One region of the Paenibacillus sp. GCM10028914 genome, then DNA from elsewhere that is predicted to be linked to it. Evidence: predicted binding sites of a transcription regulator. Region 1 holds the regulator's gene; each other region holds the start of a gene.
What was found. Region 1 encodes Rex, which represses fermentation and respiration genes when NADH is low (regulators of the CRP and FNR family bind a similar motif). Its sites were predicted from a motif close to TTGTGAAATATTTCACAA; they were not measured.
Positions count from the first base shown of each region.

Region 1 (10,815 bases):
AAAGCCTGGAGACTCGTATACCATGATTCCTTTCTTATCAGTTACTTCTTCTACAAAGCGTTTCGTTTCTGTGAATGTCTTGTCCGAGGTTTTCAATCCACGAATAATTTCTACTAAATCTACTTTTGCTACCGGGTATATGAAATGCAAGCCAATAACTCGCTCTGGATACATCGTAGAGCTTGCAAGCTCTGTCAAACTTAGCGAGGATGTGTTGCTGGCTAATATAATATTACTTGGGCATACTTGATCAAGCTGTGCAAATACTTCTTTCTTAGCTTCAAGATCCTCAGTAATTGTCTCAATCACCATATCGCAGGCACTTAGTTCAGCAAAATGTGTTACCTTTTGAATGCGTCCGAGAATTAACTTCTTCTCCGCTTTCGTAATTCCCCATTTTTCGAGCTGTTTGTCGAGACTTGTCTCAATCATTTCATAAGAATAGTCCAACTTTTCTGGGTTTTTCTCTACCAGCATAACATCGAGACCTTTGGCTGCCAGCATCTCAGCAATGCCTTGGCCCATAGTCCCTCCGCCTACAACGCCGATTTTTTTGAAGTACATGGTTTCTGCTCAACCCTTTCCTTTATCTCTATACTTTATTGTACCCTTATTTGTCGAAAAATACATTATACAGGCACCAATATATAATCATATCTTAGCATGACAAAAAAGTAAAAAAAAATAACCAACATAACAATTTATGCTGGTAAAAGAGAGTTTTCACTAAATTGACATCTGAATTGATCTCCGGATAAAATTTCCTCTCTCATTAGTATATTTAGAGAGTTGTCAAATATCGCTCTGTTTTGCTCTAACAAGTATTTTGTTCTGTTCATCAAGTCTTCCAGAATCATATTATTCTCTTTCATCAATTCTTCTGTTGTAACCATATTCATATTGATGATACCAAGTGAAGTAAGCCCTGACTTCATCATCGTTTCTACAATGTTAAGTGATTGTTCAAAGTCATTACTGGAACCTGTACTGCGTCCGCCGTAATAAATTTCTTCAGCCGCAGCTCCTCCAAGTGCAATCATAATTTGCTCTTCCAAAAATGTTTTCGTATAGAGATACTGCTCTTGCTGAGGATTGTGACGAACATAACCAAGTGCTTTCCCCCGAGGGCTGAGCGCAACTTGCTTAACGCTTCCTGGACGGACAAGTTCAGCCATGATCGCATGTCCCAATTCATGAATAGCGACTCTTTTCTTCTCTTCTATGTTCGACTCACGGTCAGAACGCTCACCCATCATAACCTTATCAATAGCCGATGATAAATGACGCTGCTGAATAACCTCTTGATTCTCACGCATGGCATAAATCGCAGCTTCATTCATGACACTTTCAAGTTGTGCACCCGAAAAACCATAAGCTTCTTCCGCGATTTTTTCCAGATCAACATTTGAATGCAGTGGCTTATTCCCTGCATGTAGCTTCAAGATGTGAGTACGGCCCTTTTTATCAGGAAGATCAACCTGAATGTGACGGTCAAAACGTCCTGGACGAAGAAGCGCACTGTCGAGCATCTCTTTTCTGTTCGTAGCGGCAATAACTAGAATCCGTGGCGACTCCGTAGTAAAGATCCCGTCCATCTCAGTCAACAACTGATTTAATGTCTGATCATATTCCCTCTGCTGTCCGCCTTCCCGCTTACCGCCAATAACATCTATTTCGTCGATAAAAATAATAGCGCTTTGCTTGTTCTCTTTAGCCGCACGGGCACGTGCATCTTTAAACAAGTCACGAATACGTCCAGCGCCGACACCCACGTACATTTCAACAAATTCACTACCGGATGCAGCTACGAACACCGAGTTCGTATAATGTGCCGCTGCTTTGGCCATCAGTGTCTTACCTGTCCCCGGAGGCCCAGTCAGCAGTATACCTTTTAGTGGCCGAATTCCGAACTTCTTGATCTCTTCGTGCCGGATTAGAAAATCAAGCGCCTCTCGAAGTTCTTGCTTGGCATTGTCCTGTCCTCCAATTTCTTCAAAGGTCAGCTTTGCAGGACCGCTTTTCTTCCGTTTGCGTTCACCGCCTGCCCCTACAGCAATTCCCCCTCTCATCTTCGCAAGAAAGACGAGACCGCCTACGAGCATTGCAACAATAAGAATGGGAAGTACATTTACCCCAATAAAGGCGAGGAACACGAACAAAACAGGGATAAAGCCAATTAAAACTTCTTTGGACCAATTAGGCATGGTTCCACACCTCCAATTTGCCGGGTTGGCGCGGCAAAATTATGAATTTACCTGACTTGCCGTCGGATAAACTAACATATACATTCTCGTCATCAATCTGTGCTGTTGCTTTTAGCTGAGGCGAATTCTCCGCCAGCTGTTCTAAAGATGACTGTATATTTGTGTATTGTTTGGTATCCATTGCTTCGGCTACGGAGAGCATCGCAGCATCCCACCACTTATTAAGCTCTTCTGAAGAATGATCTTCCACTTCTAGCTTCAATGTTTTTTTACCGACGATCGACTTGCCCTCTTTGTTTATATGTTCAACCAGACCACGTAAATCTGTTTCTGGCTTTAAATCAAGTTTCAAAGTGACTGTATCCTGTTTAATATCTATTTGAGAGCCTTTCACGCCATCATATTCAGATACAACATTAGCTAATGGATTCTTAAGAGCCATTTGCCGATACAGATACCATCCACCAAAAAGCATGGATGCAGAAATAACAACGGTCAGAACGATAGGAACAATACGTAGTTTCAATGAAGTTCCTCCTTGTACAAAATATATATCTATGCGAATACCTAGTTGCAAGACTTCCTATAAATCAACACTATATACCCTTTGATACATCTATGAGTATATCATATCTTATATACGAAATTCATATCAACCTGTGAATATATTAAAAATTATTTTTTAAAATTTTATGTAATCGCTTTTATTTATAACAAGCACAAACACTCCACTGTAAGTACAATGGAGTGTTTGTAATTTATTGGTTCGGTAAAACAATGTCCTCACCAATTGGTTTTCCATCCTGAAAACGGTAAAACCGATATTTTGATTCATTATTCAGAGTATATAATAACTGCCAGACATACTCGCCTTCATACATACCAGGAACAAGTCTTTCGATGACGGCTCCAGGTAAATCAGCATGAATCTGATTACGAATCTGAGCTTCCGTCATACCATCACTTAAAGCCTCGGAATGCACCGTTTCAGGGCCTCCTACTGGCTTATTATCCTCCGTAAACTTCACCCATACCATAATTCCCTTGTTGTCAGCATCCTGCCCCGATACAACCCAGTATATACTATCCTTATCCCAGACTGATCTATAGGTTTTATCCGTTTTTATTAATCCCCCGTACTCCTGAGCTGCTGTTATCGCCAGCTTCTCTTGGTTCCAAGGGTCAGACATAACATTTGAATAGTATATTTGGAAAGCCAACAATATGAGCAAAAATCCGGAAACGCCGAGGAGTATCCGCTTTGTCTTTTTCTTCACCTGCGTTCCCTCGCTCCCTTGTTATTTTCTAGAGGGTCAACAACCGTTCGAATGCACTTTGAGCTTCACGGCGAATCTTCTCTTCATCTAAAGTTAAGCAATTTCCATTCTTGACGATCTGTTTACCATCTACCCAAACATGCTCAACATCTTTTGCACTTGCGGAATAAACAGCGTGTGAGATGAAATCTGTATGTGGCAAGAAATGCGCTTGATCTGTATTCAACGCGATAAAATCCGCCTTCATTCCAGGAGCCAGAGTTCCAAGTCCTTCTAAGAAGAGTGACTTCGCACCATACTCAGTACCCATACGCAACGCTTCCGAAGCCGGAATTGCCGTGGGATCACCAGTAACACCTTTATGAATGAGCGCAGCTAATCGCATTTCTTCAAACATATCTAAGTTGTTGTTGCTTGCAGGACCATCAGTACCTAAAGAAACGGTTACTCCAGCCTTAAGCAATTCTGGTACTCTTGCTACACCACTTGCCAGCTTCAAGTTACTTCCCGGATTATGAGATACCGCAACCTGATGAGCCGCCAAAATCTCAATCTCCTCATCCGTTAAATGAACCCCGTGAGCTACAAGTGCCGGTCTGGAGAAAAATCCTAGCTTCTGCAAGTGAGCTACAGGTCTTAATCCATATTCCTGAACATTCTGCTCTACTTCTGTAGTCGTTTCCGACATGTGAGTGTGCAAGGGTAAGTCCAGATCATGAGCAGCCTGGACGAACTTTTCAATGTAATCAGGAGGACATGTGTAAGGTGCATGCGGCGATATCATGGTCGTAATACGACCATTTGCTGCGCCATGCCAATCCTTTGCGAAGGCAATAGCCTCATCGAGCTTGTGCTTCTGGACATCAGGAGCACACAAACCGATTACGCCGCGTGTAAGTACCCCGCGCATACCCGATTGTTCCGTTACAGCAGCGACCTGATCCATATGATCATACATATCAAGGAAGGTCGTTGTTCCTCCCTTAAGCATTTCAATTACGGAAAGCGACGTTCCCCAGTATACATCATTCGCTGTGAACTTTGCTTCCATTGGCCACATCTTCTCCTGAAGCCATACTTGAAGAGCAAGGTCATCTCCATGTCCGCGAAGAAGCGACATAGCTGTATGACCATGCGTATTAATTAACCCTGGCATGAAGAAGAGATGTGTACCGTCAATAACTTCTATATCTTCCTCGACTACAGGCTTTTCTTCACCGATATAGGTAATTAGGTCGTCCTCAACTACCATATAACCACGGAGAACAGACTTTCCTTCCCGTAGCACGGCAAAGGTACCGTTTGTAATCATCCATTTATGCTTCTTCATGTTCGGTATCTTCCTTTCCATTAACCAAGTAATAGGCCAGACTTTGCAGATCAGTTGTGAAGTCAGCCGTATGGATTCGGATATGAGGCGGTGCTTTCAAAATGATTGGAGCGAAATTAAGAATCGCTTCAATACCTGCCGAAATAAGATTATCGGCAACAGCCTGCGCTTCCACATCTGGAACGGTGATGATACCGATTCGTATGTTATATTCTTTAATTGTTGCCGTCAGTTCTTCCATTGGCTGTACAACAATATTATTAATCTTGGTGCCCACTTTTGGACTGTATGCATCAAAAATAGCTACAATTTTCATATTATCTTTCAGAAAAGCATTGTAGTTAGACAAGGCTTGTCCAAGATTACCTGCACCCACAAGCACTACGTTAATTTGTTGATCCAGCTTTAAAATATGACGGATTTTTTCGATTAGGTAACTGACATCGTATCCAATACCCTTTCTACCGAAATCTCCAAAATAGGCCAGATCCTTACGAATTTGTGCTGGGTTTAGATCAAGTTTTTGCCCTAACTCTTGTGAGGACACAGTTGCTACCTCACGAATATGAAGCTCATTCAAATAGCGCAAGTAAACGGGCAGTCTGCGAACAACGGCCTCTGATATTTTATCCGATTTCATGCATGCTCCCCCTAATGATAATGTCAAATTATAATTCGACTTGTTATTATACTGTTCCTTCTCCATGAAGCCATTCCGTAATACGAGGTACCATTTGCTCCGTTGGCATATGTTCCATTTTAGGCCCTGGAAGTGAGTACAAAAAATGTTTTCCATAATAGGATTCAATTACACGGGTATCATATACGATGACAATCCCTTTGTCTTGTGCAGTCCGTACAAGTCGCCCAAATCCTTGTTTAAAACGAATAACAGCCTGTGGCACTGAAAGCTTCATGAATGGATTTTTCTTCTGTTGCTGGAGCAGCTCACTCTTCGCTTCCACTAATGGATGATTAGGCGGTTGAAACGGCAAACGAACGATTGCAAGACACGTCAAAGCTTCACCTGGGATATCTACCCCTTCCCAGAATGAGCTGGTACCCAGAAGAACCGACGCGCTGCTGTCCTGAAATCTGCGAATCAGTTTGGTTCTGCTCGTTCCGTCCATCCCTTGTCCAAGAACCGCAATGTCACTTGATGATAATGCTTCTTTCAATGGTTCATAGACCTGTCGAAGCATCCGATATGAAGTAAATAACACCAGCATTCTTCCCTTAGTTGCCATTGCGGCATCTTTAAGGGACTGAACAAGTGTATTTACGAAAAGCGGATCTCCCACTGTGCCCTTGACACTCGGGAAATCTCTTGGAATTAACAACAGTGCCTGCTCTCTGTAGTTAAAAGGCGAAGGCAGTTGGACCGTGTTAAGACGTCCCAGGTCTGAAGCTTCCTGTAGCCCTAAATTATCGATCATGTACTGGAATGATTTATCAACAGAAAGTGTTGCAGATGTCAGAATCACACTTTGTTTTTTATCGAAAAACAATTCCTTCAGTTGTCCACTTACATCGACAGGCACCGCATACATCTGAAGAGACTTACTTCGAAAATTCCCGTTAGCCTCCATCCAGTAAACAATACCCTCATCGTTTAAAGTCATAAAAAACTTCAAATTCTCTCGATGTGAGGCAAGATCCTTGAAAAGTCCATTGATATCGGTTATTAAGCTATCAGCACTATAGTCATCCAATTCTTCTCGTATCTCTGATGTGAGCGTATCTCCCTTACGAACGACATCACCTAAGATTAGATGAATTTGATTCTCAAGCTCGGTTAAGCTATCCCAGTCCTTAGGCTTCTTCGAAGGAGTAAGCCGAAGCGTAAACTGCCCCGTCTCCCCTGATGCATCTCCGCGTTCAGGAAGAATATTAAACAGATTGTCATTTAGACGATCCCAAGTCTCCTTAACCGTTATAAGATCAGGAAAGATCCGATCTATAACTGACGTCCATTCCCCCGCCTTTTCATGGGCCGAAGTTTGTAATAATTGACGCAAAGCCGGTAGCTGTCCGTTACGACTATCCTTATAAAGCCGTGTAAGGGTATGTACTACCGAAAAATATTTCAAGTTAAGACCTAGATGCTTACCCGCTACGTCTTCCAGATGATGAGCTTCATCAATCACCAGGCGTTCATATGCAGGTAATAGCTGATGATTTGCCTTCACATCCGTGAAGAGTTTTGAATGATTCGTAATGACTACATCCGCAATACCTGCCTCATGCTTTGCACGATGGTAAAAACATTTTTTAAACCATGGACAAGCTCGGCCCAAACAAGAGTCTGATTCGCTGGCTACGGTTTCCCAAAAATCTCCCCCTCGGCCCCCAAGATTTAATTCTTCATCATCACCTGTTTCTGTCTGCGTTAACCAGACAATCATTTGAGCAGATGTGATGATATCTTCTTTAGGTGTGCTGAAGTCTCTCCTATTTATTTTATGTTCAAATTTTCTCAAACACAAATAATGCTGTCTCCCTTTGAAGACGGCGGCTTTGAACGGAAACGGAATTACCTTAGTCATCAACGGAATATCCCGCTCTCGCAGCTGTTCCTGAAGGTTAATCGTATGCGTGCTGACCATGACCTTCTGATCCTGTTTCACACTCTGGTATATTGATGGAAGCAAATAACCTAACGATTTCCCCGTTCCTGTTCCAGCTTCAATCAAGAGATGCTTATCCTCATCAAGGGCCTTCATAACTTCCTCGAACATAATATCTTGAGCGTCCCGGCTTTCATATTGAGGAAGGGCTTCACGAAGATTATCGCGAACTTTCTTCATATATTCTTCAAAGGATACGTCAGCAAGTGGATTGTTTTCTTCATCACTCCGGGGTGGAGCTATTTCAGTCCAATCCTCTATATTCAGGGCAAACTGTCGATAATACGTATACTGATCTGGTTCCTGAAGAGCTTGATTCTCCAAATTAGCCCGTAAGCCATCAAAAAACCAGCCTAGATCGCTGTCCTCATCAGCAAATAGTTCACTAAGTCGCTGAATTGTAATTAATGGAAGCTGATCTAACTCCTCTAGACATTTCAACATTACGTATGCGGTAGCCAGCGCATCGCTGTCCGCTTGGTGTGGGCGGTCATGGACCAGCCCGAAATGGGATGATACCATCCCAAGTTGATACGATGTGAGCGATGGAAAGCATATTTTCAAAAAATGAATCGTATCGAGAATTCGTCCGCTAAATGGTAAATATCCACAGCGATCGAGTGCATTTTGTAAAAAATTAAAATCAAAGGCCACATTATGACCTACAAGTACAACATCATCGAGCAACGGTACCAGTTCCATCATCATTTCCTCAAGTGAGGGTGCATCCGCAACATCACTATCCGAAATACCTGTCAAACCTGTAATAAACGGTGGAATCGGAATCCCGGGATTGACATAAGAGCCGTACACTCGGGATATGCTGCGATCTTCATCGATGATGGCCAGCCCCACTTGAATGATTTCATCGGCTGACTGGTTGCCCGTAGTTTCAAAATCCAATACGGCAAATTTCATGTTCGTATAAATCCCTTTCCTTCCAGTCTAAATACCAGCATAACAGATGTCACGCCGTTTGAACATTATAGACATAAAAAACGATGCCACAAACTCGGGACTTCGAGCGGGCATCGTTTCTCACAGATTGATATTCATAGCAGCGAAATCAATTGGCTCCCGTACTGCAGTTGACCACGATTTTTGTGACAAACCTCCAGATTATTAAGCGGATCAGGAAGAGTTGGGTCACTCTGTATGGCAAGTGTAAAATAGTCCCGGGCATGCTCTGTTCGTCCATTAATTACCTGGATACAACCAAGCGCATTATAGATCATAGCCTGCAAAAACCTTTTGTCATCCACGAGCGGCAGAATCGAAGTCAAATAACCTGAAGCTTCCTCAGTTTCCCCTAAATGAAGATGTGCCATAGCTTTATATAGCCTGATCAATAAGCTGTCAGGATATACAGATGCCGCCGTCGCAAACTGATTAATCGCAGGTCTGAACATAAGCAACTTGTAGTAGCCTTGACCTCGAATGAAGCTGTCGAGCTGCAATTCTGGTGATTCGGTCAACGGAAAGATCGGAGCGGCTACAGCACTTTCACGGAACAGTGCCATCTTCTCTTCAAAGTGAAGCCATTCGTCAATAATACCTTCGCTCATACTCTTCAGCATATTCCAGTTATGAACCAGTGCCTGTTTCTTGGGACCGTGTGCGGAAGGGTAATGCTTCACAATTTCATCTAACATGTTGTTCATTTCGTCGAATACATGTTGAAACATGGATTGCATCCCACCCTTAACGAAAAAATGAGATCAGTGCGTCGACCTGAGTTCATTTTTTGTTAAAGCGGTCTTTTTCATTCCCGAAACAAAAGCTACATTTTGGAGGGATACCGTTTAACGAATCGTAGCATGAATTTCCCGATGCTCGGTAATAATCGGCTTGTTAGCACCGTCCACAATAACAACTGTCGGCTTGTAATTCTCATACTCCTCTTTAGACATCATCGCATAAGAAATAATAATAACATTATCACCAGGCTGAACCAAACGCGCTGCCGCACCGTTCAGGCATATCACACCACTGCCACGCTCACCTGTAATTACATATGTTTCGAGACGTGCTCCATTATTATTGTTAACGATTTGAACCTTTTCATTCTCAAGAAGATCTGCGGCTTCCATCAAATCTTCATCAATCGTAATACTGCCAACATAATTCAGATTAGCTTCAGTTACTGTAGCACGATGAATTTTGGATTTCATCATTGTTCTAAACATGAGAAATTCCCTCTTTCAATTGGAATAGTACATTATCAATTAAACGTGTTCTACCGAAACGAACAGCCAGTGCAAGAATGACTGCACTTCCTGTATCAGATACTTTTGTTTCATTATCAATTGGTTTCAGTTCTGGAAAAGTTAGCACCTCTGCATAATCAATATCCGCAATCGGTGCCTCTGATATGATGTTATTTAATAAAGTCCGAACCTCGCCAGCCGTTGTCACACTTCCGTTCTCCAGTTGCTCCAGGGCTGTCTGTAACGACTTAGAAAGAACTAGTGCCTGCTCTCTTTCCTCTGGCTTCAAGTACACGTTGCGGGAACTCAGAGCGAGTCCATCCGCTTCACGAACGATTGGACATGGGACAATTTCAACATCAATGTTTAAATCCCGAACCATCTGTTCGATCACGGCAACTTGCTGCGCATCTTTCATGCCGAAAAAGGCAAAATCCGGTTTCACGATATTAAAGAGCTTATTAACAACCGTTGTCACACCATCGAAATGCCCTGGACGTGATGCACCACATAAAAGTGAAGTTAACTCCGATACAGCTACTTTCGTTTTCGTCGGTTGCGGGTACATTTCAGATACATCTGGTATAAAGACGATATCGACCCCATTCGATTCAGCGACAGCTAGATCTCTTTCTTCATCCCTCGGGTAGGTTTCAAAGTCTTCACCAGGTCCAAATTGGATTGGATTCACAAAAATACTCAGTACAACCGTACCCGTCATCTCACGAGCGCGCTGCATCAGACTAGCATGGCCTTCATGTAAATATCCCATGGTGGGAACGAGCCCCACGGGGCTCGCTTCCTTACTACGACGGTTTCTAATTTCCGCTCGCAGCTCCTCAATCGTCCGGATTACTTTCATTTTACCGTCACCTTTTCTTTTTCGTTTCCATAAAGGGAAGTCGAAGGTTTATGCGTAGTCTGCGTCGAAAACACATGCTCTTCGGCTGGGAAAGAGCGATCCTTCACTTCTTTTACATATTGGTTAATGCCTTCACGCATGATCGTGCCGACATCAGCATACGTTTTGACAAATCTTTTTTCTCTATACGAAGAAGTATATTTAAGGACATCATGATACACAAGTACCTGTCCATCACAATAACGTCCTGCACCGATTCCGATGGTAGGAATAGTTAATGCTTTACTAATTTCAGCAGTCGTTTCTTC
Region 1 covers NZ_JBHTFO010000018.1:798,302-809,116, reverse strand. The annotation lists gene ACFQV5_RS24425 (3-hydroxyacyl-CoA dehydrogenase family protein) at 1-564, opposite strand, end outside; gene ACFQV5_RS24420 (AAA family ATPase) at 702-2,204, opposite strand; gene ACFQV5_RS24415 (hypothetical protein) at 2,197-2,730, opposite strand; gene ACFQV5_RS24410 (cell wall elongation regulator TseB-like domain-containing protein) at 2,963-3,481, opposite strand; gene ACFQV5_RS24405 (amidohydrolase) at 3,510-4,811, opposite strand; gene ACFQV5_RS24400 (redox-sensing transcriptional repressor Rex) at 4,798-5,451, opposite strand; gene dinG (ATP-dependent DNA helicase DinG) at 5,498-8,356, opposite strand; gene ACFQV5_RS24390 (tetratricopeptide repeat protein) at 8,491-9,123, opposite strand; gene panD (aspartate 1-decarboxylase) at 9,241-9,624, opposite strand; gene panC (pantoate--beta-alanine ligase) at 9,617-10,507, opposite strand; gene panB (3-methyl-2-oxobutanoate hydroxymethyltransferase) at 10,504-10,815, opposite strand, start outside.

Region 2 (10,815 bases), on a different contig from region 1:
ATTATCATCTCGAAAACGATGGAATGAAAAGAAAACTACCCCACAAGATCCAAGATCTTAGTGGGGCAGTTTTTGTATACGAATAATTATTTCAGTTCTTTTGCTGCTGTTTGTCCTGCGATACGTCCAAAGACAATGATGTCCGCAACCGCATTTCCGCCAATACGGTTACCACCGTGAACACCACCGGTTAATTCACCAGCTGCATAAAGGCCGGAGATAGCTTTTCCTTCTTTGTTCAAGACATGTGTTTGGGTATCAATTTTCAATCCACCCATCGTATGGTGAATACCAGGAGTTACAGGGATTGCATAATAAGGTCCATTTTCAAGGGTTTGAGTCAGATGGTCTCTGCCAAACTCTTCGTCTTTACCATTTTTAACAGCTTGAGTGTAAGTCTTCAAAGTACTTTCAAGTGTAGCCGCATCGATTCCGATTTCTTTAGCCAGGCTAGCTAAATCGTCACCCTTTGTTGCATATCCATCTTTAATATAACCTGCTAGAGATGCATTTTCCTCGGCCATTTCTTGATTCACAATGAGATATGCCATTTTATCTGTTTGTTTCAAAATATTTTGGGATACAACGTCACGCGTTAACAATTCATCTGTAAATCGTTTACCCTCTTTATTGACTAGGATTGCACCGTCCCCACGAAGCCCTTCAGTAAACAGATATCCAGTCTCAGGATCTGTAGTAGGATGGATTTGAATTTCTTCAATCTGCATTAAATCTGCTCCAACCTCTTGAGCCATAATAATACCTGAACCTGTTGCACCAGCATGGTTCGTTGTGGAGAAGCCTTTTAATTCAGGACGGTACTGTTCTACCATTTCACTGTTTGCACCGAATCCACCAGTAGCCAGAATGACTGCTTTTGCGTTAACGGTAAATGGATTGTCGTTCTTATCAACAGCTTCAACGCCTACAACAACACCATCTTTTTCAATCAGTTTTTTAGCAGTTGTGTTTAACAGGATATCAACATCTAATTCTTCTAATTTCTTGGATAGCACATTTACAACGACAGGACCGATTGGCGAGCCATCTGCAGGAGTATGTATTCTTGGATTTGTCGCACCACCGGATAGAGTAACTCTGGAAATGCCAGCTCCCATATCATTCAACCAATAAATAGCTTCAGGTGCGTTATCGACTAACGTTTGGAGTAATTCTGGATCATTTTTATCATGTCCGCCTTTTAACGTGTCATCATAGAAGGTTTGTTTTGAATCTTTAATTCCATTCTCTTCTTGAATGGTCGTTTCAGCTGCGTTAATACCGCCTGTAGCTCGGTTGGTGTTACCGCCGATGATAGGCATTTTTTCGAGAACAACAACAGATTTACCTGCTTCTTTAGCTTCAACGGCTGCCGAGAGACCAGCTCCGCCTGAACCTACAACGACAACATCTACGGTGATGTCCTCTTGTTTTTTCTCTTCAACGGCTAATTTATTGGCTGCATCTTTTAAAGCCGTAATGTCTGCACCAGCTTTTTCGAGCGCCAGTGTAACTGCCTCTAGTATACCTGCACTAGATTCACTTGCCCCGGAAACCGCATCGACAGCTAAGCTCTGAGTGTTAATGATCTCTTCTGTCAATTGGGAGATAGCCCCGTCTCCAATACTGCCAGTTTCATTATCTGCTGAAATATCGATCTTCTCAATTGTATCTTTGGATACAGTTACTTTCGCAGTAATTTCTCCGCCATGACCGGAGGAAGTGCCTTCGTAGGTTCCCGGTGTAAACTTACCTGCTTCTTCGGCTTTGTCCGCAGTTTTTTCTTGACCGCAGCCAACAACGAGTAGCATGATCAGTCCCAAGATTAGAATTCCAAACAATCCTTTTTTTCTCATCTCTCTACCCCCATTGTGCAAATTTTCACATGATGACTTTAATATAGTAGGACATCAGAAGTGGGGGTGTAATTAACTTTTGTCACACTGAGACGAAAAAATTTCCATACAAGCTACTAAATAATAAAAAAAGATGATATAAAAAATTTTTTTATATCATCCTTCGTTCAATTTTTAATGTGAATATTATTCATTCATTTATGACGAATTTCAGAAAATCCATCGGCTTTTCTCAGCTTGCATTATAGCGCGCGTAGGCAGCTTGATAGATTTTCATATACTCTTCGAGCCCCATTTTATTGATCGTGTCTATGTACGCATCCCATTGATCAAAAGAAGCGCTTCCGTTCACGAATTTGGCCTCCATTTCACCAATGTAATCATGAATGTCTTTACCGACAGACGACATGAAATCCGTCTCTTCATTCGTGAAATTAAAGTTATACCAAATATCTTCAACCGCATCCGGTTCAGCCTTTACTGCAGCTTCCATTGAATTCGGCAATGTTTCGGAACCTTTGAAATAATCTGCTTTAACATAACCCGGATAGCTTCCGCCGGTCCAAGTAAAATATTTAGTTAGAGCCTGGTCCATTGTGAGTCCATCTGGATTTTTGGTGATTTCTTCGATATATTCAAGCTCGCCCTCAGCATTTTTATTGTACGTTGTTCCTTCTTCACCCATGAAAAAGAATGTGGCACCTTCCTGACCGTAAAAATGATCCATAAAGCGGATGGTCGCCTCGGGGTTCTCATTCTTATCTGTAATTGCAAATGCTCCTACGTGTACCATCGGAACTTTAACATGGGAATAGAGTTTATCACCATTTGGTCCTTCTAACGCGCCGAGCCCCATATAATTATCCTTGCCCATAACGGTGTCGGGATTCGGAACGATCGTCGATCCAAGCAGGTCCGCCTGTCCTTTGGCGTTCAGCGCACTGCTCTCAATCGTAAATATTTCTTTATCCAGCAGCCCCTCGCTGTACAGCTTGTTCATAAACTGAAGCATTTCCTTGTATTCAGGAAGCGTCTTGGTAAAGCGAAGCTCATTCTTATCCGGATCAACGTCGACAAATTTATGGCCAAGCCCTTTCGTACCGAGGCCCCAGGCACCTTTAATCTGGTCGATGATGGCTGTAATTCCTGTACCTCCAAAAGGAATCTCATCCTGCTTGCCGTTCCCGTTCAGATCGGTTTCCTTGACTGCTTTTAAATAGTTGTAGAATTCATCAATGGTTTTAGGTTCTTTCATATTCAGCTGCTTCAGCCAGTCTTCATTAATCCATAAAGGTGTACCAATCAGCATTGATAAGAAATTGGGATCATAGAAGGAAGGCAGGGAATAGATGTTGCCATCCGGCATCGTGAGTCCCTTTCGGATACCAGGATGCTCCTCCATCAGCTTCTTGAAGTTAGGTGCATACTTGTCAATCAGATCATTCAGCGGAATAAATACCCCTTGCGGACCATAGCGAGTCAGCTCTGCAGACCCTACTCGAGCGGAGTAAAAGACATCGGGATAGTCGCCTCCCGCTAAAGCCAGATTACGTTTTTCCGTCAACGTTTCAAAAGGTACCAGATTAAAGTTCACATCGATGTTCGACAGCTCCTGATATTTCTTCCACACTAGCACTTCATCATAATTACTGCTGTTACCTGCCCATTTGCCCGTGAAAAAATCTAGTGTTATCTTCTCATTCACAATCGGCATTCCCGTCTCATTTAAATTAGAAGCCGCCTCCGGACTGCTGTTCTCACTAGCAGCTTTACCGCCTTCAGAGTTGCAGCCTGCCATCAAGCTTGCTGCAATAACGATCGACAAAGAAAGACTACCCCATTTTTTCCACATACGTTAGTTCACTCCTCATTTTTATTGAACGATCATTAGCCTTTGATTGCACCGATCATCACGCCTTTAATGAAATACTTTTGCAGAAACGGGTATAGAAGGAGCATGGGCAGATTAGTCACGATGACAGCTGCATATTTAATCGCCTCAACTTCCATCAAGCTTTTGGAATACGTATCACTACCGAGCTCCACCATATTCTGCATTTGATCTTGAATTAGAATTTCACGTAAGAACAGCTGGAGAGGATATTTGTCCCTGTCGGCCAGATAAATCAAAGCATTGAAATAACTGTTCCAGTGTCCGACAGCATAAAATAAAACCATTACGGCAAGTACCGGGCCGGATAGAGGAAGTACAATTCGGACAAGCAGCTTCATATTTGAACACCCGTCTAGAAAGGCTGCTTCCTGCAGTTCTTTTGGAATCGAGCTTTGAAAGAAGGTTCTCATAATGAGAATGTTCCATACGGACACTGCTGCCGGCAGGATCATGCTCCAAAAGGTATCCAGCATCCCTAGATCTTTAATAAGCAGGTAGGATGGAATCATTCCTCCGCTGAAAAACATCGTAAACACAATCATGATCGTAAATACGCTCCGGCCTCTAAAATCCTTACGCGACAGCGGGTAGGCTGCAGCTATGGTCATAAGGACATTCAGTGCCGTACCAAAGAAAGTGTAAAGAATCGTATTCAAATATCCCTGCATCAGCTCATTATTCTCGAATATCCGCTCATAACCGACAAAGGAAAGATTCGTCGGCCATAGCCATACTTTTCCGAGCATGACATCCTCCGGATTGCTAAGCGAGGCAATCGTTACGAAGTAAATCGGATATAAGACAATGAGAGAGATGATTCCGAGAAATATATAGATAGATGCCATGACCAATCGGTCTCCCCGGCTTTCCGCCATGTCTTGCATGCCTCCTTTCTACCATAGACTGCTTGAGCTGACTTTTCTCGCAATCCGGTTAACGGTAATCAACATGATGAAATTAATGATTGAATTAAACAGGCCTACTGCGGCAGAGAAGCTGTACTGTGCACCGAGTATGCCGCTGCGGTATACATTGGTGGAGATCACATCAGAGCTTTCCATGTTCAAATTGTTTTGCATGAGAAACACTTTCTCAAAGCCGACACCAAGAATCGAGCCCATGTTTAGAATAAGTAGCACGATAATGGTTGGGGCAATACCCGGAATATTAATATGCCATATTCTTTGAAGGCGCGAGGCTCCGTCCACCCTGGCGGCTTCGTGAAGCTGTGGATCAATCCCTGCTAAAGCCGCGATATAAATAATGGAGCTCCAACCCATCGTTTGCCATACACCTGACCATACATAGATGCTCTTGAACCATCCGGGCTCTGTCATAAAGCTAATCGTCTCGCCGCCGAAAAATGAGATCACACCATTGACGAGTCCTGATACCGGAGACAAGAACATCATGATCATCCCTACCATGACAATAATGGATAGAAAATGCGGCATGTACGTTACGGTTTGTACGAACTTTCGGAACTTCCCTGTCCGCAGCTCATTAATCATCAGCGCCAGGATAATAGGAATAGGAAAACCGACAATCAATTCGTATATGCCTATGCCAAGTGTATTTTCAATGATCCGCCAAAAATAGAAGCTATCAAAAAAACGTTCGAAGTGCTGAAACCCTACCCAAGGACTCTCAAGTATCCCTTTGTTAGCCATAAAATTCTTGAAGGCAATTTGTACACCATACATCGGAATATAGTGAAAGATAACGAAGTAAGCAATTACAGGCAGAAACAACAGATAGAGCTCCCAGTTTTTCGTCCAGGATCGTATTGTGAGTCTTCGCTTCCATTTTGCCTGTTCCTTTCGATCTGACACCAAAGGCTCGGTTAAAATATCCTTCCCGATACCTACACCCCCTCTTGTTTTCTGTGATGACAACTTTATCTTTCCTCGCTTACATCTCACATGGTATAAGAGCCTTCATTGATTGGGTATTTACCGTTCTTTGGATAATAGACATCTCTTCCGATCTTTACAAAAATGAACATTTTTTCTTAAAAAAACAGTATAATCTTAAAAAATACATACTTACGTTTTACATCAGGTTTACAAGAGAACTCCTGCCCGTTAATACGGTCTTGCTACAATAAGCAGATTAAAGATTCGGTTCGTTTTACGAGAGAACAGTAAAGTTAGGAGATGAAGGCCTTATGAAGTGGATCCAATCACAAAAGCGTACTCTGTACTTTAAAATCTTCGTGAGCTTTCTTTCCCTCATCTTGTTGTTTGGGTGTTTCTATGTACTTATCTATAAAATGTATCGAAGTGGTCTTGAACAGGAAATGGTTCGAAGCAGTCAAACTCAGACGGAGAATACAGCGGAGCGGTTTGCCCAATATTTTGAAAGGATTCAGATACTGTTGTTTGATTTGTATCACGATCCGGATCTGATCAGCTTCAATAGTGAGCTGAACAGATATGGTCCTGACGGGGCGAATTATCTGAAGGCAAAGGAAGTTATCGAGAATATCCGCAAAGAAGCTTATAATCCTTTATTTATGGTCCAGGACGTGATTGTCCATTTTGAAGAAACTGACTTGGCTTTTGGCAAAAGCGGCAGCAGCAGTCACGAGTATATGTTTGAACATTTTTATCACAATATGAACTATTCGCTTCCCTTCTGGAAGGAACAGCTTGATGATGAGGATGCCTTCAGCATTTTGCAAGTCAGGTCATTCCAGCTTGCCGCCAGAGATCTTGAATCCAAGCAGCTTATGCCTTACATCTTTAAATATCCGGATACCTCATATCAGCTTGTGGCCATGATTGATATCGAGCAGGCGGCAAACGCATTTTTCGGAACGGCTGAGCAAGGGAATTTGGTTTTGATGGATAAGAGAGGGAACATTCTTTACAGTATGGATGAAGACTTCACATCTGATCAAATTCCCCTTTTCAGCAATAACCAGTCGATGGTGAAGCAGGATGGTGCTTATTTTTTCAAGACGATCGGAAGTAACGGATTGACCTACATAACTTCTGCACCGGACACTCAAATTACGGTTCAGCTACAGCAGCTCTCCAAGGCTTTGCTCTTTGTGTTTGTGCTTTCATTAGCTGCAGCTATAATCGCTGCCATTATCTTGAGCAGAAGACTTCATTCTCCTGTGAAGCAAATGCTCTCAAGCCTGCTTGATCGTACATCTGTTGGAATTAATGAAACTATGAGATCAGATAAACATGACGCCCGCGGCCAGATATGGGAGTATGAGCTTATACAAAAACAAATAAATCAGCTGCAAAAAGAAAAAGAGAGCATCGTCGAAAGATTGAAGGATCAGAATGCTGCTCTCCAAAGCTATACTTATATGAACCAGCTTAAAAACATCAATACCGACATTAATGAATGGTCTGATTTTCTGAACAGTACAGGGCGATATCATATTGTTTATTATGACATTCGTTTTCGCAATGCAGGAACACATGTGCAAGAGGACAAAAATCGCGTTATTCGTCATTTGCTGGAACATATCCATCTGATTTCCTCTGAATCGGTAAAAGATACGCATACATTCCAGATGGAAAGAGATGAAATCATTTCGGTATTGAAGGGTGCCTCATCCCAGGATCTAGGACTGCTTCTTGACCGGATTAAGAAAACCTTTGATACAGACCATGAACATTATCTTGTAAATGTATGCGTAAGTCCGCTCGTCGCTGATGCCTTCGGATTTAATGAAGCTTATCATCGTCTGCGCACACTCTCATCGCAGGGCTATCTGGCTGAAGAAACCCAGATTCTGTTTGAGGAGCGAGAACTGCCTGATATCCCCGCAATCCCTTCTGCCCCTCTGAATCATGCTCTGCAGTCAGGTAATGAGGAACGCTGCATGGATCTGGTCGAAGAGCTAATGGTGCAATTTTATGAGCAAGGTGCGGGAATACAGCAGTTTAGAGAGTTTGTAGATTTGATTGCTATCAGATTTATGGAGACCGCTAAGGAACTGTTGCCGGGTGAAGATGGTTATCCGGCACTGCGGCTGTGGATGGATGGGATACAGGATTGCCATACACTTGCGGAGTATCGCCAAGGCTTCTATCCGTTTGTCTCGGCCGCATGCACGCTTGTAAGAAAACGACAATCTTCAGTGCAAGAGCCTATCATTACTATGTTTTTCGAAATTATTCAGCATAAGTATATGGAGGACCTGTCGCTCGACTACCTTTCCGACAAGCTGAATTTATCCAGCGCTTATCTCTCTGCTTATATCAAAGAGAAGACCGGTATGAATTTCAGCGATCATCTGCAAGGTATCCGTATGTCCAAAGCATGTGAGTTGCTCATTACAACAGGGATGAACGTGAATGAGATCAGTCAGCTCGTCGGATACCAGAATATTACATCGTTTAACCGTTCATTCAAGAAAGTGACCCATATGACACCAGGCGCCTACCGCAAGCAGCATGTGATTCAGGAGTACAGAATAAGCATGTAAGAGTACTCAACTCATTTTTCCATAATAAAAACACCTTCTCATTGAATGATTACAGGTATACCGTACCTGTTCTTCAAGTAGAAGGTGTTTCTATTTGTCGTTATTGGAATATTCATATCGCTATAAAAAACATCTTCTATTTACATTTAAAGTTTTAATAAATCAGACAAACACAATTTATGAAATTTGTATTACAATATAAAATTATTTAAATAGAAAGGGAACAGCTATGAATCTCATATATAAAGAAAGAAGCTTCTGGAGATCCATATCCGGGGCCTTTTTAGTATGTCTGATTTTAGCGATTTTCAGTTATCAGTACTACCAATACTTGCAAGAAACTATACAAGTGGAAGGTAGCGGCCATCTGCAAGAAATTTCAAGTCGAAACAGTATGAACATACATCGAGTCTTAGAGGATCAGTATAACCTCTTGGATATAATGGCAACCTCTATAAAAAATAAAAGTGTAGAGTCAATTCATGATCTGTATACCACTATAGATAGCTATAGAAATCATTGGGATTTCCAGAATATCATATTAGTCGAAGCGAATGGCTTAGGCCATATAACAAATGGCCAAACGATTTCATTTCAGGGAGACACTTATCTTCAAGACACGATTCTGAATAAAGAACAGTCACTGTCTACACTGCACACCATCGACAATCAAAAAACCGTTATTTTAGCCTCCCCGATAGAGGGTGTAATACTAGACAATAACGAAATCGTGTTCATTTTCTGTGGTATTATTCTTATTTTCTTTACACTATTGTTAATGTTGCTGCGATCTCAGCGACTTCACAGGTTTGAACTGGAGAACATAGCATATGTTGATCCTATTACAGGAGGCAACACCCTTGAAGGCTTCTCTAAGCTCGCGAAAGAAGTTCTTATGTCACCCATTCAAAAACAATATGCATTAGTGTATATAAACATCCGAAATTTCAAGGTGATTAATGAGCAGCTCGGTCATCTTAATTGTGATCGCATACTTCATGCTCTTTATGAGAGTATTCATGCTAATCTCACAAACAAGGAAATCATAGGAAGAGTAACAGCTGATAACTTTTGTGTGTTACTTGAATATCATAACAATCGGGATTTACTTGCTCGATTTGATAATTGGTATATACATACTAAACAAAGTGTCGAAGACTATAAGCCTTCCCATTGGATGATACGAGAAATGGAATTTGGCGTTTATATTGTTGAAAATCATACAGTTCCTCTCCCACAAATGATTACCAGGGCAAAGATCGCCCTTCGTGAAGCTGTAGCTGTCCACAATACCAGGTTTCGATATGCTTTATATAATGATCAAATGCGCCTTCAGTTATTACGTGAAAAGCAGCTTGAAGACATGGCGGAAGATGCCCTGAAGAAAGGTGAATTTCAGGTTTATTTACAACCCAAATACCGCTTGCCAGATGAACGTATGACTGGGGCAGAAGCGTTGACTCGTTGGATCAGTGAGTTAGAAGGAATGATTTCTCCGGATGAATTTATTCCGTTATTCGAGAAAAACGGCTTTATTATTCAACTCGACTTATGGGTCTTTGAAGAAGTATGCCGAATGATTCGTGCTTGGCTTGATGAAGAAAAAGAACTGATTAAAATATCGATTAACTGCTCACGTACTCATTTTAAGAAGCCTGATTTTTTTAAAGAGTATATTAAAATCGCTAAATCCTATAACGTTCCTGAAAATTTGATTGAAATTGAACTGACAGAAAGCCTATTTTTAGATAATAAGCATTTTATCCAAATAATTGAGGAAATTCGTAAAGCCGGATTTAGTTGCTCCGTCGATGATTTTGGAAGTGGCTATTCTTCACTAAATCTTATTAAAGCGATTCCTGTAGACACATTAAAGCTAGACAAAGTATTTTTTCATAACTCGGTGCAAGACCGTGAGCGGGCTGAATCTGTTATAAGCAGCGTTATATCGATGGCAAAGGTACTTTCTATGGAAACTGTTGCAGAGGGTGTCGAAGAACGAGAACAGGTTGAAATGCTCAAAAGATTAGGCTGTGACTATATACAAGGTTATGTATTTTCTAAACCGAAGCCAATGGAAGACTTCAAGCAGCTTCTGTAGATGATCTTATAATCAGACTTCATACTGGATTTGTACAACAGAATTATGGGATGGTAAATATGGAGAGAATATTACTTAAGAAAATTGGATTGGTTTTTGTCATTCTATCTATTGTTATATTTGCAGTGTTCTCGGGGCTAATCTTTGTCACAGAAAGTAAGATAGCTATTCATGATCTTGACGAGATGATTAAGCAAGTTGAGAGCTTCTATAATAAAAGCAAGCTCGATACAGAAGTAACTGAGGAAATGTTTAAGGAAGATTATTTGAACAGAGCCTATGCTGTGGATTATATGCTGAATAGTAACTCAGACGGAAATTATAGTCTTGAAACTCTTAAAAAAATAAAAAAACTGATGGAAGTTGAATCTATTCATGTTATAGATGACACAGGGAAAATCGTGGTCAGTAGCGAGAAGGATTCGATCGGGTTGAATTTGAAAAACTATCCGGAATCCGATCCTTTTGCGAAGCTGATTGACAGTAATGATAGAACAGCAAATGTCGTACA
Region 2 covers NZ_JBHTFO010000008.1:335,408-346,222, reverse strand. The annotation lists gene ACFQV5_RS07995 (cache domain-containing sensor histidine kinase) at 1-27, shown strand, start outside; gene ACFQV5_RS07990 (flavocytochrome c) at 87-1,856, opposite strand; gene ACFQV5_RS07985 (extracellular solute-binding protein) at 2,089-3,708, opposite strand; gene ACFQV5_RS07980 (carbohydrate ABC transporter permease) at 3,744-4,625, opposite strand; gene ACFQV5_RS07975 (ABC transporter permease) at 4,644-5,582, opposite strand; gene ACFQV5_RS07970 (helix-turn-helix domain-containing protein) at 5,918-8,203, shown strand; gene ACFQV5_RS07965 (putative bifunctional diguanylate cyclase/phosphodiesterase) at 8,598-10,304, shown strand; gene ACFQV5_RS07960 (sensor domain-containing diguanylate cyclase) at 10,364-10,815, shown strand, end outside.
Region 2: the regulator Rex is predicted to act here: its motif matches at 1,870-1,887, upstream of ACFQV5_RS07990 (flavocytochrome c).

Region 3 (10,815 bases), on a different contig from region 1:
ATCCACATAGAACTCTTTAAGAATTACGTGAGTCATGGCCATCGCAAGGGCACCATCAGTACCAGCCCTAGCAGGCAGCCATATATCTGCAAACTTATCATACTCCGCATAATCGGGGCTGACTCCAATAACCTTTGTTCCGTTGTATCTTGCTTCAATCATAAAATGAGCATCTGGTGTCCTTGTTTGCGGCAGGTTCGTACCCCAAATTATGAAGTACTTTGTGTTATACCAATCGCCACTCTCCGGGACATCCGTTTGCTCTCCCCAGATCTGAGGTGATGCGGGTGGTAGATCCGCATACCAGTCATAGAAGCTAAGCACGGTGCCGCCGATCAACGATAGAAACCGTGCTCCCGAAGCATAGCTAACCATGGACATTGCAGGAATCGGGCTGAATCCAGCTACTCGATCCGGTCCGTATGTACGAATCGTATGAATAGACGCAGCTGCTATCATCTCTTTTGCATCTTGCCAATCTGCTCGGACAAAACCGCCCTTACCTCGTGCTTTCACATATCTGGCTCGCTTATCAGGATCACTAACAATTGCAACCCATGCTTCAACAGGATCTAACCCCCGCTTGCGTTCATCTTTCCACATTTCAAACAAGTCGCCGCGAACATACGGATACTTTACACGAATCGGGCTGTACGTGTACCAAGAAAACGTAGCGCCACGAGGACAACCTCGAGGCTCATATTCAGGAAAGTTATCACCTGTCGATGGATAATCCGTCTGCTGCGTTTCCCACGTAATAATGCCATCCTTCACGAAGATCTTCCAACTGCATGATCCTGTGCAGTTTACCCCATGGGTGGACCGTACAACGTTATCATGCTGCCAGCGATCACGAAACCAAGCTTCGGCATTACGTGATCTGGGATTCTCTTCTGTCCATCCGTCGTTTATACGTTCTCCACGCTGAAGATGTTTGAAGGTACTGAGCCATGACTTACCTTGTTTATTCATTACGATCATCCCTTTCATGCTGAGCTAACGGAGAGAACCGTTCTCCAACCAGCTTGAATGACTCATCGTCAGCGTATAATTCTTCTACAAATATGGGCCAATCGGCTGCATTAGCACCCGCTAATATTAATCTTTCCAGACGATCTATCTTCTGAATGCGATTAATAGCAACTACAACCTCTTCAGGAACATCACCGAATCGAATTTGCAATAAAGCAAGCAAATCCTCTCGATCATTCGCAAGCCAAATTTCCTCTTGATGAGCATGTTGAGAAGACATATGCTTCATACCTCCCGGGACTTCATAAATTGATAGTAATCAGCAATAATTTTCTTCTTGCATTCTTCCACAGTATTTCGAAAAAACTCATTCAATTCCTCAGCTTGGCCTACTTGTTCAGCATCTGCATTCATTGTCAGAGATCTCTCGCTTGCAAATTCTTCTCCATAACGAAGGCTGATCGACATCTCCTCACCGTTCTTAATCACAACTGCTTGTATATCAAAAAGGTGTAGATGTTGATCTTTCATTTGTTCTTGGAGTAACTGATAATAATCAGGCTTGACGAATCGAAGAGGTCTCTCCGATGGTAATGAAGTCATACGCTTACTCATGATCAATCCCCAAGGAAGCAAGAAGACTTTCCTCATCATGATTATGTACTTCATCAATTAGAATCATTGTTTCGAATCTGTTCAACACCGCTTGATTAACCTCTTCAGTTGCCAGGATGCCACGAATATCATCTGCCATTCTCCGCATTAGATCATGGTCTCTAATCAAACTGGCGATTATTACATTCAAGGCAGGATCCTGTTCCACAATCTCTTTGTATAATCCCTCTTCTTCCGCATCTGCATGAGCAAGTGTTCTTGTTTCCCAATGTTCAAGAGTAATACATGCCGCTTCAAATGCTTTATCGTGTTCCCCTGCTTCCAAGCATCTCCGCAGCAACTCCGTTAATTGTGCTGCTTCACCAAGCGCAGCATCATGTATAGATGAATGGCTGTCAACCTTTCTTAAAGCCGGTCCGGTCATACGAATTTCATCTCCATTTCAATTAAGTAGTATGTTTCAATCCATATCCTCACAGCAAAAAATAAATATTTTGCTTTAATCACCTTAATATTCATTATTTATCATTTGTCTTTCATCCTATACCTATATGTTTTTCTCAATGAATCAAAAAGAAGTCCCATTTACATGGAACTCCTTTACTTTTACTAAATCACTCGTCTATAGATAGCTAACTAGTCATATCTTCTGAGCTTTTTTATTATCAAAATACATCCACAAGATCAGGATCAGGCTGGCAAGAGATACTTGTGACAATGCCATAAAGCCAATCGAATACTGTCCCGTGAGATTGTGAATAGAAGACAGCATGAGCGGTGGGAAGAAACCTCCAAGCCCCCCCATCATTGCAACGATTCCATTAACTGTTCCTAGTTGTTTGGTAAAATACTGTGGAACCAACTTGAATAAGACTCCATTTCCTAGTCCCGCACTCACAGCAACGCCTAGGCAACCAACCGTGTAAAGTGCCAAGTTAGGAGAGAATGCGAGAATAATTGCGGAAATCGTAAGACCGGCAAATACCCCCATCATTAATTTATAAGCATTAAATTTATCTCCCAGCCAACCTCCAGAAGGTCTTCCTGCAGTTGCGATAACGATAAATATCGCTGTTCGCGTACCTGCATCCACTTTAGAAAGACCGAAGCTCGTAACTAAGAAATTCGGTAAAAATACAGTGAAAGCAACAAATGCACCAAAAGTGATGAAATAGAAAAAGGAGAACAACCATAGTTTCTCGTTTTTATACACCTCTTTAATTTGCTGCATTAAAGGTGTTTTCATCCTAGGTTCTTTTTTATCCCCAAGGAAGAAGTTAAGTACAATAAAGAACAGCAGCAATACGAGATAGATCTGAACTGCAGTTCTCCATCCAAATTGAGCAGCAAGTACAGGTAATCCAAATGTACTTACTGCTGTACCTGCATTACCGATACCGTAAATCCCATTTACGAACCCGCTTCTTTCCTTCGGATAGTATTTCGGAAGTGAGGTAACTCCAACAGAGAACACGGCACCCCCAACCCCTAAGAACGCACCGCTGATGATTAAATCGAGGTAACTGTTTGCCACACTTAAGTAAAATACAGGGAATAGCAACACGATAAAACTAATTGTAAATATCCATCTAGCCCCCAGGACATTGGTATAATACCCGAGCGGAATGCGTAGGATTGATCCAAGCACTACTGGAATTGCGGTTAAAAGCGCAACACGTTCCTGAGGAATTATAATATCCTCTCGAATGGATGGGAGGAGAGACGATAGTGTAACCCAAACCATAAATCCAAGAATTAAATTAATGGTCTGCAAAGGAAGTTGTATCTTTTTAATCATTAAGGAGTCACCTATTCCTTTACTTTGTATGTAAAACATCGAAATATTCTTACGATTAGGATGAACCTAAAACTTTGAAAATATTCCCTATATTCATCGACTAAAAGACTAAAAAATAAAAAAATCGCCAAAATGGCGACTTCTTAGGATATGTCAATTGTCTCACTTAAATGATTAAAAAATAAAAAAGACTGACCCTGTACCTAGAACAGGCCAGTCCTTATTGTATATCGTCTGACTTATCTGGAACTCTCAATTAGTACACGGAAAAATACAGTATATAACTAATAACAATACCAAATACCGCCCCCATAAATACTTCGATCGGTTCATGCCCAAGGAGTTCTTTCAAAGTCTCTACAGGTTTGTCTAATTCCGATTTGTCTAGTTTTATGGGCTTTCCTTCCTTCAGTAAGCGATTAATATGCTTTGCATGGATACCCGCATGTCTTCTTATTCCTGTGGCATCGAACATTGTAATGGCACTCAAGATTACAGCAATGGCGAAAGAAGATGATGATAATCCATCTTTTAGAGCGATGGCAGTCGACAGCGAACAAACAGCAGCCGAATGTGAGCTTGGCATCCCTCCAGTGCTAAATGCAAGCTTAATATTCCAGCTGCGATGGCTGATAAAATGAATGGGAACTTTCACAAACTGTGCTAAGATGATGGACAGAAGTGCTGCGATTAACGGAAAGTTGTTCCAAATTGAATTCAATAATAGTCACACCCTTAATTATATCATGTAATATTTATACCCTTAGTTTGACTAAGTATCTCTATTTCAAACATACTTATAGCTTATTCCCTCCTAAAAATTGATCAATCATATTACAAATTCCCCTTTTCGTTTTCTATTCTTTTAACCATTCAACACCAGCAGCTGTAAACTTATAATATTTCCTTCTTCCCCCACCGAACTAAGCAGGATGGAATCGATATGCCCCTTCATCATTGCTATATTAAGTAAATAGTATTGTAAGGTACTTAATAGTGCAATGATTTTACATTATATTAAAAAGAACCCTGGAGCATTTAACTCCAAGGTTTCTTTCATTCATATTTCATACAATTAATAATGATTACTAGATCAAATTATTCTACAGTAATATACTTAGCCTCAGACATATTCCCTTCATAATCCTCCAATGTAATACTTATGACGGACCCCATTTCAGGAACTGTGATTCCAATCAAATCATGATAGCCTCTAATAAAATAGTCTGTTGTCATGTCGTTATACTTTTTCGCAGGTTTTACCGCCTCACCATTGATTGTAACGTACATATGCCACCAGTCTTTTGAAGAAGGTACGTCAATCCTTAATTTATTCCCATCAATATAGTAGCCGCCATCGAAAGGCTCAGAATATACATCTTTCATTTTACCTGTAGTACTAACCGTATCTATGACTTTACCTGCTGCATCCAATGTAGAGATTTTCAAGAGGTACCGATCATCGTCTTTGACAGGCACTTCAAACTTGGAAGAAGCCAATTTTTTACCTACTGTCTTCGTGTACGTATCCTTTCTGCCATCAGTAAAGCTTAAGTCAAATCGAATTTCACTGCTGCGGTTTTCTCTGCCCCAGCTAATGTCAAATCCTTCACTAACTTCCTTCACCTTCACATTTGAAATTAAGTTCTTTCTGTCAAGTTGTATGATAGCAGGTTCACTTTCTGTATGGTCGGGACCAACAGCAGTCAATTTAAGAGCCACAACATGTTTATCAAGATTTTTCACATAGAAATTGTCGCCGTAAATGCCTCCTAAAAACACCTCTTTGCCATTATTCAATTGTGCGTAGAGATGGTACTGTTGTACTTTGCTATATTCTTCTCGATCCCACACAACGTTGATTTCATCCGTAAGGAACCTATTATCAATTTCAAATCCACTTGGCTTACTAGGTGTATAGTCTTGTCCATCCGTAACTTTCAACTCACCAATATTCACTTGGTAACCTGAAACAGTCTCTCCCTTCGGATCAAACGCAAGGCCGAGCACAGCAATTTCCCGATCCACATATGCGCTTAAATCCAGTTCTGTTGTCACATAACCTTTTGTTTTCTTTCCGCTATTAGGTACCGTAATATATTCAATTTGATCAGGAGCATCTTTAAAGATCATTCCTAACTGAATCTCAGAACGATCATTGGCCGATGTTTTGTTATAGGTAATGGAAGCCGCTGATGTACTCTTTATGTCTAGATCTGTTTTATAGAGACGCAAGAAGTTTTTTGCATCTAATGATCCATTAACAACGAGTGAGCTTCCACCTTTGTAACCTCCAATGGATTGATAAGTAAATTTATCCCCTTTTTCTACAGCATCCCCATAATCAAAGTCTGCTTGCAATTTCGTACCTTTAGTATCGATCCACCACTGCCACGTAGGAAGAATATCCTGTAAGTTGATGTTCGTCCATTCTTCGTCATTTGATACCTTACCATTCATATAATATTTCATGCCGTGCCCCGTATTAAAGTTCGTTACAAATGTACTGTCATCAATGACGGAACGTTCTGTGATGTATCTGGAAATACCTGTCCATTCGGACGCATCTTGTACCCCAACATCGGGTCTTGCGTACCCTTTCTGTTCTTCCGTAACGGTCGGATCAATCTTAACGCTGGTGTACCACATACGCTCACGTTCAGCGATCATCCATTGATGATCGTCATCTCCTCGAAGGTACTTGCTAGCGTCTCCTAGATGTTCGTCTAATGCAGACTGAACAAAATTCCCTCCCAATGTTGCAATCGATGTTAAAGGATTTCCGGTCTCTTCATCTAATATTACATCTATATTTCGAGTCGAGTTATGGGCACCTCCAAAGCTACCCATTCCGGCCTCTACACCAGAAAAGACCGTTTTCAGAGGATCTATACCTCTTTGTTTCGCTTCTTCAACGGTTTTCTTAATATATTTTTGATCTGTGCTATCTCCGTTATTCCAACCATCCGGCGAATTCCAGTTATAGTTCATAAAGACGGAGTTGTTAATCGTTCCACCCATTTCATCATCACGAATGAACGAACTGTGTGAAGGGATCAGAGAAGGCTGATAAGTCAGTTTCCCTTGCTGATCGTCCACCGTGTCATACCACTGTGTGTATACTCCTGCATCCACCAACGTATTTGTAAATGCTTTATATTTCTTAATATGTTCCGGTTTGATTGAGGTTTCCTGGTTGAAGAAATACCCGTCAAAGCCGAAATATTCTTTTATCTCAATGAGCTTCTCGGCGACTGGAAAAGTTCCGTCTTCCCTTTGTTTGAGCAATATATCATAAGGTTGGCCTACGCGGGGTATAAAAATAGTCCCTATGGATTTCACGCCATTTTTGTGCGCTGCGTTCGTATAAGCCGGATTAGGCAAATCCAAAACACCAAATTCAAATGCTCTTTTCTCCCAAGATTCCGTAGGGTCATATAAACCGTTAGGTACATCCTCTGTCGCTTGTCCGTGCCAACCGCCATAGTAGTCTGTGTACTGCCAGAAATTATAAAGATAATTTGAAAACTCGTTATTGTAAGGTGTTGCCCCAAAGAAATAAAAATCATAATCCCCGGTTAAGTTAAAAAACTCAGTTTCAGGACTCAACTTTGGATTCGCTTGCGTTGCTGCAAATGCTTGATTTCGCTCTTGTAGAGGTACATGTGCTCTCAATCTTTCCGCATCCGGATCTGTTTCGGGAGACCAATTCTCTATATCCACAGCTCTATATCCGTGAGTGATCGGTTGATTCTTCCCAAAAGCAGCATCGCCAGTCGGAGGCATGGAGTCTCCTGCAAACACTTGAAGAGGAGATATTGTAAGTGCCATCGTTAATGTTGTTGCAAGTGCTATGTTTTTTTTATTCACTACTCTTTCCTCCTTGTTTGTAATTACGATAGATTTAAAATTTGTTATTTCCCTCCTTCCATGAACAGAATCAGCTTTTTAAATATAAACCGCTTTCAAAAAAATTCAAAAGCACCTATGCCAACATTTTACTGAATACAGTGTACTCGGTCTTTGAAATTTACAGTCATTTTTTTGTACGATTAGGACAACTGGATTCACATCGTGTTCAAATCGTAGCGACAAGACGTTCTAATCGACCAATAACAACAAAAAAGAAGCCGCAAACAGGCGGCCTCTTACTACAAATAGATCTTATTCATCATTTCTTCTTTGATTTTTTACGTTCCGCTTTGGCAATATTCTCAGCCACTCTAAACTTTACAATCTTAGTTATCAGTTCATAAGGGATGGGTTTATTTAACGGAAATTGTACCGTTCCTTTGCCAGTGATATAAGGTGCCAAATCATTCTCGAACTCTGCGATTCCACTAGGAGCCGGATAGAAGCCAATATGATGTTTAAACGCTGCAAAATGCACTACATTGCCATGCTGTGCAAACGTAGGCATTTGATAACTGATCTTTTCCGTAGCTTCAGGTGCGGCTTCTCGAATGACCTGCCGGATTGATTCTAGTTTCTCCTGAATCTCCAGCGAAAAAGTTGATATATAATGATCAATTGACTCGTATGAGGTTTTGTTACCGTCCATATTGCATCTCCTCTTATCATCATTCTCATCAGTATTACAATGTCATGGCTTGCCCATACTTGGCCAGGAAAGCTTCCTTCGCTTTGTAATCCTTCATCACGCTCCCGACCCGCCGCCAAAAGGAACGATCATGGTTCATGTGCAGCAGATGACAAAGCTCATGAATGACCACATAGTCAATGACCTCAATAGGTGCCATTGCAAGACGATAATTGAAGGTGAGATGCTTAGCTGAGTTACAACTCCCCCACTTCGTTTGTGACTCCTCAATAACGAAAGATTTCGGCGTAACTTTCAGCTGCTTTTGATAGATTTTGATACGTTCCCCAATCACCTTCTTGCAACTTGCAAAATAAAATTTCTTCAGATCATGTTGAAGTTCTTCTTTCGTACGTCCACTCGTTTCTATTAGCTCATGAAGTTTATAATATTTGCCAAGATGAAGGAATTTACCTTCCTCTTCATATTCTCTGACCATCGAATTAGAGCGAGCTGCTTCAATCGCCTTCAATTGCTTCAAGATCACATCCCCCTGCTGCCTAACGACGCTTAACACGATATCATCTGCTGTATGGGTCGGCGCCTTTACCGTCACTAGTCCAGAAGGATCGATATGGATCGAGAACTTTTTGCGTGGTCCGTATTCTACGTGAAACTCTATTTGTTGTTGTTCTATTTCAATCTTCATCATCAACATCATTTCTGTAAGTATTTTATTTAAAGTATAGTTAACCAAATATATAAACCGAATAGGGTGATAAATAATGTTGGAATAGTCAATATAATTCCTGTTTTGAAGTATGTTCCCCAGCTAATCTTCACATTTTTAGTAGAAAGAACATGGAGCCATAGTAATGTTGCTAGTGAACCAATCGGTGTAATTTTAGGACCTAAATCGGATCCAATGACATTCGCGTAAATTAATGCCTCTTTAATGGCAGCTGAAGTGTTTGTCGCATCGATTGCTAACGCATCAATCATGACGGTCGGTAGATTGTTCATAATCGATGAAATCATCGCAGCGATAAATCCCATTCCCATCGTTGCTGCAAACAGACCTTGATCAGCTATACTCTGTAGGATACTTGCTAGAAGATCCGTCAGACCAGCGTTACGCAAACCATACACTACCACATACATACCAATAGAGAAGAATACGATTGCCCAAGGAGCACCTTTAAGTACTTCTTTAGTCTGTACTACAGGGCTTCTTCTAGCCATGAGCAAGAAGAGGATCGAGATAATTCCAGCGACAATGGAAACCGGAATACCGACAAACTCGCACACAAAATAGCCAACTAACAGTACACTTAATACGATCCAGGATAATCGAAACATGGTAGGATCTTGAATCGCTGTTGACGGTTGCTTGAGCTCTGTTCCATCAAACTTGCGCGGAATACTCTTGCGGAAGAACAAGTAAAGCACCAGAATACTGGCTCCTAAAGAGAACAAATTGGGAACAATCATACGACTAGCGTATTCGCTAAACGTAATCCCAAAGAAATCGGCCGATACGATATTTACCAGATTGCTAACCACCAAAGGTAGAGAAGTTGTATCCGCTATAAAACCACTTGCGATGATGAACGGGAACACCTTTTTTTCATCAAAGTTAAGTGCACGAACCATCGCCAGTACAATTGGTGTTAGAATTAGAGCTGCACCGTCATTTGCGAAAAAGGCGGAGACGACTGCTCCTAGTAAGGATACATACACAAACATTCGGAGGCCGTTCCCATGAGCAGCTCTAGCCATATGTAATGCAGCCCACTCGAATAAACCGATTTTATCCAGGATGAGTGAAATGATAATGATCGCCACAAAGGCAAGTGTAGCATTCCAAACAATCTGAGTGACATCCCACACATCCTGAAAATCAACGACGCCTGCAAGAAGTGCTAGAATAGCACCACCGCAGGCTGTCCATCCAATAGATAAATTTCTAGGCTGCCAAATAACAAAAACTAAAGTAATAAGAAAAATAACACTAGCCAACACAACAGAAACCAATGTAGAAACCCTCCAAATTCATGATGAATACTCCCGACAAGTTGTTAATCACAAATACAATTAATAATTTAATGTTTATATGCTAATCTAGTAAACATTGCCTACTACCATGTTTAAATATTTTCTCAAATCTTCTTTTGCTTTTGAATCACTAGCCCAAGTTCCTAAATTCCAACTCATATATCTTAGCCCAAGATAACGAGCAGCGGTAGTATACAGGTGGTAGAAACGATGATCAGAAAATTCCAGTCCTCTTGCAGCTAATAAGACTCTATAACTCTCAATTTGTTCTGGTGTGCTGCAACGCAATGGAATGTCAAAAAATAAAGATCCGTATCTAGCATCTTCCCAATCAATAAAGAATACATCAGAATTGTTATGTACTAATACGTTGCCAGGATTTAAATCATTATGTATTAGGGTATAACTGTTCTCATCTATCATTACGTCTACGATGTCTTGAAAAATCGTGGCTGCAGCTGCTTCAACTGAAGGAATGTAATCACCGAAAATGTCCAAAAACTGCTCGTTCTTTATAGCAGCTTGCCATTGTGGTTTCCACCTTATATTAATCATGGCTTCAATATGATCCCTGTCTACCCTAGGCAGCCAAGTAAGGTCATTTTCATGACCAAAATTAGAAGTGTGAATATGCGATAAAGCCTTGATTTCTTTTTGCTGAAGAGCCTCAATATTTAAGTTGGAATAATCTGATGTATAATCAACATCTTGAATACAAACAAGAGCCCTTTCTTCTTCCTCAGAGCCATTTGTCAACATAAATGGTACATTGGCTTGTTGTAAATAGAGCCTGTTCAGTACACGACGTTCTAACCGAGTTGCATACTTAGTCACA
Region 3 covers NZ_JBHTFO010000015.1:255,887-266,701, reverse strand. The annotation lists gene ACFQV5_RS14720 (nitrate reductase subunit alpha) at 1-972, opposite strand, end outside; gene ACFQV5_RS14715 (hypothetical protein) at 965-1,252, opposite strand; gene ACFQV5_RS14710 (hypothetical protein) at 1,258-1,587, opposite strand; gene ACFQV5_RS14705 (hemerythrin domain-containing protein) at 1,580-2,011, opposite strand; gene ACFQV5_RS14700 (nitrate/nitrite transporter) at 2,228-3,385, opposite strand; gene ACFQV5_RS14695 (divergent PAP2 family protein) at 3,642-4,106, opposite strand; gene ACFQV5_RS14690 (endo-beta-N-acetylglucosaminidase) at 4,484-7,255, opposite strand; gene ACFQV5_RS14685 (iron chaperone) at 7,557-7,946, opposite strand; gene ACFQV5_RS14680 (M48 family metallopeptidase) at 7,981-8,634, opposite strand; gene ACFQV5_RS14675 (arsenic transporter) at 8,664-9,959, opposite strand; gene ACFQV5_RS14670 (phosphotransferase) at 10,047-10,815, opposite strand, start outside.
Region 3: the regulator Rex is predicted to act here: its motif matches at 3,536-3,553, upstream of ACFQV5_RS14700 (nitrate/nitrite transporter).